2 regions of the Nocardioides sp. YIM B13467 genome follow, and region 1 is predicted to be linked to the other one. Evidence: riboswitches for the same ligand, from Rfam matches in the RefSeq annotation. Region 1 holds a riboswitch; the other holds the start of a gene.
What was found. A riboswitch is a leader RNA that binds a small molecule or an ion and turns the genes downstream of it on or off. The one in region 1 is predicted to bind thiamine pyrophosphate.
Positions count from the first base shown of each region.

Region 2: another riboswitch for thiamine pyrophosphate. It lies ahead of ACFX43_RS04870 (thiamine ABC transporter substrate binding subunit); the one in region 1 lies ahead of ACFX43_RS16380 (thiamine phosphate synthase).

Region 1 covers NZ_JBHZPJ010000046.1:1,944,418-1,948,265, forward strand. Annotated here, with positions in the region: gene ACFX43_RS16375 (FAD-dependent oxidoreductase) at 1-844, opposite strand, end outside; gene ACFX43_RS16380 (thiamine phosphate synthase) at 844-1,449, opposite strand; TPP riboswitch at 1,443-1,552, opposite strand; gene ACFX43_RS16385 (Gfo/Idh/MocA family protein) at 1,825-3,258, shown strand; gene ACFX43_RS16390 (NEW3 domain-containing protein) at 3,294-3,848, shown strand, end outside.
Region 2 covers NZ_JBHZPJ010000019.1:70,899-74,746, forward strand. Annotated here, with positions in the region: gene ACFX43_RS04855 (hypothetical protein) at 1-360, shown strand, start outside; gene ACFX43_RS04860 (MBL fold metallo-hydrolase) at 326-1,378, shown strand; gene ACFX43_RS04865 (GNAT family N-acetyltransferase) at 1,368-1,799, opposite strand; TPP riboswitch at 1,830-1,938, shown strand; gene ACFX43_RS04870 (thiamine ABC transporter substrate binding subunit) at 1,935-2,996, shown strand; gene ACFX43_RS04875 (ABC transporter permease) at 3,014-3,848, shown strand, end outside.

The sequences.
Region 1 (3,848 bases):
CGACCAGGGGGAGGTTGTCGGCGGTCCCCGGGCGGTCCCGCGAGGTCACCTCCACCACGCTCGCGCGGTCGAGCGCCGGCACGACCCGGCGGGCGGAGTCGAGCAGCCGCCACACGCCCTCGACGGTCGGCTGCAGCGGACCGTCGCGCTCCTCGGTGGTGGCCCCGATGACCACCTCGTCGCTGTCGATCCGCGGCACCACGTAGATCTGCTCGCCGTGCGCCCAGGCCCGCACCGTCCGCTCCACCGGTTCCTGCGTCCGCACCCGCACGACATCTCCGCGCACCGGGCGGATGAGGGAGGAGTACGGAGCGGGGAGGTTCACCCCCGTGGCGATGACGGTGACGTCAGCGACTGTGTCGGTCTCGACACGGTCGCCGACCCGATCGAGCAACGCCGCGACAACGGCACGCGGGTCGACCGAATGGTCCTCGGCGAGGAAAGCCCCACCGGCGACCCGGCCGAGTCCGGGTTCGCGGGCGAGCAGCTCGCGGCGTACGAGTCTCTCGTAGGAGACCCCGGCGAGATCGAGCACCGAGAGCTGCCGCTCGACCTGCTGGACGTCCCCGGCATCGACACCGACCAGCAGCGTCCCGCGGGTGTGCACGGGCACCCCGAGCCGGGCGGCGAAGTCGGGCCAGAGCGCGAGGGAGGACAGGCAGAGCCGGGTCAGCTCCTCCTCGCCGTACCAAGCCTCACCGGCTGGGCTGAGCATGCCGGCCGCGGCGTACGACGCTCCCGAGCCCGGCGCCGGATCGACCACCGTGACCTCGTGCCCACGGCGGATCAGCTCGTCGGCAACGGACAGCCCGACGATCCCGGCACCGAGGATCCGCACGCGCATCAGCCGACCGCTTCCACGAGCTCCTTCGCGGCCTGGAGTGGGTCGGGTTGTCGCCAGAGCCCGCCGATCACGGCGACCCCGTGGGCACCGGCGGCACGTACGGCACCGGCGGACTCTCCCGAGATCCCGCCGATCGCGATCAGCGGCAGGAGACCCGCTGCGGCCGAGACGGCGTCGACGCCCAGCGGATCGGGAAGCCCGGCCTTGGAGGTGGTGGCGAAGACCGGTCCGAAGCCGGCGTAGTCAGCGCCCGCGGCGGCAGCCGCCTCGACCGCGGCACGGTCGCGGCAGGTCGCGCCGACGAGAAGACCCGGAGCGACCGCGTCGGCCATCCGCCGAGCCTCGGCCAGCGGCAGGTCGGAGGCACCGAGGTGGACGCCGTGCGCACCGGCAGCGAGCGCCACGTCGAGACGGTCGTCGACGACCACACAGGCGTCGTACGTCCCGACCCGCTCGATCACGGCCGCGGTCAGAGCGAGCAGCTCGCGGGTCGTCGCTGCCTTGTCGCGCACCTGGAAGCCGGCGACGCCGAGCTCCGCGAAGGCAGGCAGCAGCGCGAGATCTTCGCTCGAGGAGACCAGGCAGAAAATACGTGGAAGAGGCACAACCAATCACTTCCTTCGCCGGCATGATCCGGATCAGGTGTAACGGTCGGAGCGGCCTTAGCTCCCTCTCAGCCCGCTGCCGCGGACTCCCGTGTGGACGTCTCCGACCATAGCGCGCACCACCGAGAACCCCCAGCCCTAGGCCCATCCAGCGGGATACCTCTGGTAGGCCGAGATCCGCGGCGCCGTCGCCCCTGACCCCCGCGACGAGCCGATCGTGTCGATCGACGATCGCGGCGCGCGAAGGTCTGGCGCCGCGATGTGACGTGCCCTACAGTCTTCCCTGAGCGATTGATTCTGCCGATACAAGTGTTGATTCGATCAAAAACGATCACTCAGGCCGTGTCGGCCCGACCTCGACTTCGGAGCGAAGACATGCAGACGACGTCCATCACCACGCCCGACACCAAGCTCGCAACCGGGTTCTCCCGGCGCAGCGTCCTGGGCTCCGCCGCCGCAGTGGGCGGGGCAGCCCTGGGCATCGGCGCCCTCACCGCCGGCGCCACCCCGGCGCGGGCAGCCGGCCAGCGCACCATGGTCAACCAAGCCTTCGAGGCGCACGAGATCGTCCGCATCGGGCTGATCGGCCTCGGGAACCGCGGCTTCGGCATGGCCCGTGGCTGGGCCGACATCCCCGGCGCGCAGGTGGTCGCGGTGTGCGACATCCGCGCCGACCGCGCCACGCGGGTGGCCGACGACCTCGTCGCGCGCGGCAAGACCCGCCCCAAGGAGTACGGCGGCAAGCGTGGCTCCTTCAAGCAGATGCTCGACCGCGAGGAGCTCGACCTCATCTACATCGCCACCCCCTGGGAGTTCCACTACGACCAGGCGCGGACCTCGATGCTGGCCGGCGCGCACGTCGCCGTCGAGCTGCCGATCGCCACGCAGCTCAACGAGCTGTGGGACCTCGTCAACACCTCCGAGATGACCCGGAAGCACCTGCTGCTCGCCGAGAACTGCAGCTACGGCCGCAACGAGCTGGCGATGCTCAAGATGGCGCACGAGGGGGTCTTCGGCGACATCACCCACGGCGCCGGCGGCTACCTGCACGATCTGCGAGCCCTGCTGTTCAACGACGGCTACTACACCGACGACTGGCGGCGCCTGTGGCACACCCGCAGCACCGCCAGCTTCTACCCGATGCACGGCCTGGCGCCGATCGCTGCCGCGATGGACGTCAACCGCGGCGACCGAGCCGTCACGCTGGCCGCCACCGCGACCGCGCCGCGGGGCCTGGCCGACTACCGCGAGCGCTTCGTCCCCCGCGACCACCGGTCGTGGAAGGAGGAGTACATCAACGGCGACCGCATCAGCTGCGAGATCACCACTTCCGGGGGTCGCACCATCAGCGCCGAGCACAACGTGAGCCAGCCCCGGCCCTACAGCCGCATCAACAGCATCGAGGGCAGCCGCGGCCTGTTCGAGGACTACGTCGGCGGCGACTCGACCGGCGCCCGCGTCTACGCCGAGCCGCTGCACAGCGGCGACACCTGGCGCGGCTTCAAGGCGCTGCGCCAAGAGTTCGACCACTGGCTGTGGAAGGAGCTCGAGGACGACGCCTCCGGGAGCGGTCACGGCGGCATGGACTACATCCTGCAGTGGCGTCTCATCCAGACGATGCGCGCCGGGCTGGTCCCCGACATCGACGTCTACGACTCGGCCATGTGGTGCTCACCGGTCCCGCTGAGCGTCGAGTCGCTGGCCAAGAAGGGCAAGCCGGTGGAGATCCCCGACTTCACCCGGGGCAATTGGCGCAAGCCGAGGGTCGGCCTCGACTCGCACCAGACCGAGATGCCCCCCGTCCCCTGATCCCTACCGACCTCACCTTCCGAAAGGCACCTACCATGGTCGCTCCGTCGTTCATCGCCCGCGCGGCTCTCGCGCTCACGATCGCCCTCGGCGGTCTTCTGGTGGCCCCCGCCGCCACCACAGCGGCACCGGCAGCGGCTGCGGCGACCACGGACACGGTCGGCGTCACCATCGGAGCGGTCGACCTCGACGGGCCGGCCATCGTCGAGGTGCCGGTCACCGTCCGCAACCAATCGACGGCGGCGCTGCGCAAGCTCACGGTCTCGCTCCGGGGACCGGTGGGCTGGCAGGTCGCCCCGGCTTCGCGGTCGGTCTCGGGAGCCGTGAAGCCGGGCGCCAGCGCCACCGTCACCTTCTCGGTGCGGGTGCCTGCGCGGCGTCCGGGCTTCCATCTGCGCACCTTCACCGCCACGGCCGCCTACCGCGGCGGTGACGGCGCGGGTGCCGCGGTCGGCACGCGGGTGGAGCGCTCCGGCGAGCCGATGGCCAATCTGGCGGCGGCCTTCAACAACACCGGGGTCACCGACGAGAGCGCCACCACCACCGGGAACTTCGACGGTGCCGGCAACAGCTTCTCGGCCCAGAAGCTG
Region 2 (3,848 bases), on a different contig from region 1:
GGCGCCCGGTCGCTGGTGCAGGTCTTCACCGACTTCGGCGGGGCCCCGATCGCCTACTCGCTCTCGGTCGTCGCCGCGGCGACGTACGTCGCGGGCTGGTTCGCGATCCGCCGGGCCGCCGCCGGGTCGGCAGGTTTCGCGAAGATCATGCTGTGGATCGAGCTGGCCGGCGTGATCGTCGTCGGTGTCCTGTCCTTGGCCGTGCCGTCCTGGTTCCCGGACGACTCGGTATGGTCGAAGTTCGGGAGCGGATACGGATTCGTTCCTGCCCTGTTGCCGATCCTGGGCCTGCTCTGGCTCTGGAAGGTCAACCCGAAGGAGACGGATGAGTCAGTCGACAGCCACCGCAATCTCGCCTGACTCGGGGGAGCACTGGTCCGCTCCGGGGGCGTGGACGGTCGCCGACGGCGTGCACCGGATCCCGCTGCCGCTGCCGATGGACGGGCTCAAGGCGGTCAACATCTACGTCCTCGAGGGCGACGACGGGCTCTCCCTGGTCGACGGTGGCTGGGCGATCACCGAGGGACGTACGGCGCTCGAGTCCGGGCTGAAGAAGCTGGGCTTCGAGTTCGGCGACATCCGGCGGTTCCTGGTCACCCACGTGCATCGCGACCACTACACGCTCGCCTCGGTGCTCGGTCAGGAGTTCGGCGCGGACGTGCTGCTCGGCGCCGGCGACCGGCCCACCCTCGAGCTCACCAACGGCGACCTCGACGGCTGGGTCTCGACCGACCGGCTGCTCGCCCACGCCGGTGCGCACGAGCTGGCCGAGCTCTGGGCCGCCAACCCGCCGCCCGCACCCGAACTGTCCCACTGGCGGATGCCCGACCAGTGGCTCGAAGGCGACGTACGCCTGGATGTGGCCGGTCGCGGCCTCGACGCCGTGCACACCCCCGGACACACCCAGGGCCATTACGTCTATGCCGATCTGGCCGGCTCGGTCCTCTTCGCCGGCGACCACGTGCTGCCCACGATCACGCCGTCGATCGGCTTCGAGCCGGTGCCGGTCATCGACCCGTTGGGCGACTTCATGGCTTCGCTGACCAAGGTCCGCACCCTGCCCGACCTGCGACTTCTCCCCGCCCACGGGCCGGTCGCCTCGTCGTCGCACGCCCGCGTCGACGAGCTCCTGGCCCACCACGAGTCGCGGCTCGCCCAGTCGCTGGCGTCGCTGAAGGCCGGTCGGCGCTCGGCGCTCGAGGTCGCCAACGACCTCGGCTGGACCCGCCACGAGCGTGCCTTCGCCGAGCTCGACTACTTCAACGCCGGCCTCGCGGTCATGGAGACCAAGGCCCACCTCGAGCTGTTGGCCGCCCGCGGTCAGGCAACCCGCGAGGAGACCGAGACCAGCGTCCTGTTCGCCCCCGTCACCGGGTGAGCCGCATCGGGGTGTGCGGGATGCCGTCCTCGAGGAACTCCTCGCCGTCCTTCACGAACCCGAACTTGGCGTACCAGCCGGCCAGCGGCGTCTGAGCGTCGAGGACGACATCGCGGTCAGTGACGGCCTCGACGGCGGCCTTCATGATCACGTCCGCCAGGCCTTGGCCGCGGTGGGTGGGGGCGAGGACGACGCGGCCGATCCGCCACACGTCGCCGTCGTCGAGGATGCGGGCGGTGCCGGCGAGCTGGTCGCCGTCGGTCAGCACCACGTGACGCGTCCCGGGCTCGAGATCGCGGCCGTCCAGATCGAGGTAGGGGCAGTCCTGCTCGACGATGAAGACCTCCTGGCGCAGTCGCCACAGGGCGTACGCGGTCTTCGGGGAGAGGTCGTCGAAGGACGAGAGGGCGACGTCGGTCATGGGTGGATTCTCGCAACCAGTAGTGTTGGCGGGAACAGACAGGGGAGGCCGGAAGGCCTGAGAGTGCGGCGAACAGCGCCGCAGACCCTCCGAACCTGCTCCGGTTGATACCGGCGAAGGGAGTCAGGAATGCGCATGCGTACGCCTGCCATCGCTGCCACTGCTATCTCGGCGCTGCTGCTGTCCGCGTGCGGGGGCAGCCCCGCCGAGCCGGACGCCGAGCCGTCGAGCGGTTCCGACGACAAGTCGGTCGTGCTGCTGACCCACGACAGCTTCACGCTGCCGAAGGAGGTGCTGGCCGAGTTCACCGAGAAGACCGGCTACACCGCCGAGATCCGGCACGCGGGCGACGGTGGCGAGCTGACCACCAAGGTCGCCATGGACACCGGCAACCCCGACGGTGACGCGGTCTTCGGCGTCGACAACACCTTCGCCAGCCGCGCGATCGACCAGGGCGCGCTGGAGGCCTACACGCCGGAGACGGTCCCGGCCGGGGTCGACGAGTTCAACCTTCCGGGCGACGAGGAGCACTTCCTCACCCCGGTCGACAACGGCAGCGTGTGCGTCAACATCGACACCGAGTGGTTCGCGGCCAAGAAGCTGGCGCCGCCGGAGTCGCTCGACGACCTGGCCGAGCCTGCGTACAAGGATCTCTTCGTGACCCCCGGCGCGGCGACGTCGACACCGGGGATGGCGTTCCTGCTGGCGACCGTCGCCGAGTACGGCGAGGACGGCTGGGCCGACTACTGGGGCAAGCTGATGGACAACGGCACCAAGGTCGTCGACGGCTGGGACCAGGCCTACTACTCAGACTTCACCCAGGGCGGCGGCAAGGGGACGCGACCGATCGTCGTGTCGTACGACTCCTCGCCGGCCTTCACCGTCAAGGACGGCAAGACGACGACCAAGGCGCTGCTGGACACCTGCTTCCGACAGGTCGAGTACGCCGGCGTGCTCGAGGGCGCCGACCACCCCGAGGGCGCCAAGGCGCTGATCGACTTCATGCTCTCCGACAGCGTGCAGGGGGCGCTGCCGGAGAGCATGTACGTGTTCCCCGTCTCCTCCGGTGTCGAGCTGCCCGCCGACTGGGCGAAGTTCGCGCAGCAGCCGACCTCGCCGCTCTCGGTCGAGCCCGAGGAGATCGACGAGAACCGGGAAGCGTGGCTGGCGACCTGGAGTGACACGATCGCGCAGTGAGCTCTACCCGTCGTGCTGTGACCCGGCGAATCGGGACCCTGGTCGCGCTCGCCGCCCTCCCGGTGGCCGTGCTGGCGGTCTTCTTCGTCCTGCCGGTCATCGGGATGGTGCAGCGCGGCCTGTTCTTCGAAGGATCCTTCGATCCGTCGGTCGTGACCAGGATCCTGGGGCGCCCGGAGATCCAGCGGGCGCTCTGGTTCACGCTGTGGTCCTCGGGGCTGGCAACGGTGCTGAGCGTCGCGCTCGGGCTGCCGGCCGCGTTCGCGCTCTATCGGCTGAGCTTTCCGATGCAGCGGGTCATCCGGGCGGGACTGCTGGTGCCGTTCGTGCTCCCCACCGTCGTCGTCGGGGTCGCCTTCCGCGAGCTCATCGGCGAGGCCGGGCCGCTGGCCGGGTTGGGGCTCGACGGGACTCCGACCGCGATCATCCTCGGGCTGGTGTTCTTCAACGCCTCGGTGGTGATCCGCGCGGTCGGCGCGGCCTGGGAGTCGCTCGACCCGCGTCCCGGGGAGGCCGCTGCCGCGCTGGGCGCCTCACCGGCGCGGGTCCTGCTGACGATCACGCTGCCGGCGCTGCGTCCCGCGATCGTCTCCGCGGCGTCGGTGGTCTTCCTCTTCTGCGCGACCGCGTTCGGGATCGTGCTCACCCTCGGCGGAGTGCGCTACAACAGCATCGAGACTGAGATCTACAAGCTGACCTTCACCCTGTTCGACCTTCCCGGTGCCGCGGTGCTGTCGGTGCTCCAGCTGGTGGTCGTCATCGGGCTGCTGGTCGTGGCCGGCCGGCTGCGCTCGGTGCCTGATCCCGCGCAGTCCCGGGTCGTCGTACGCCGCCGGCGGGTCTCGCTGCGAG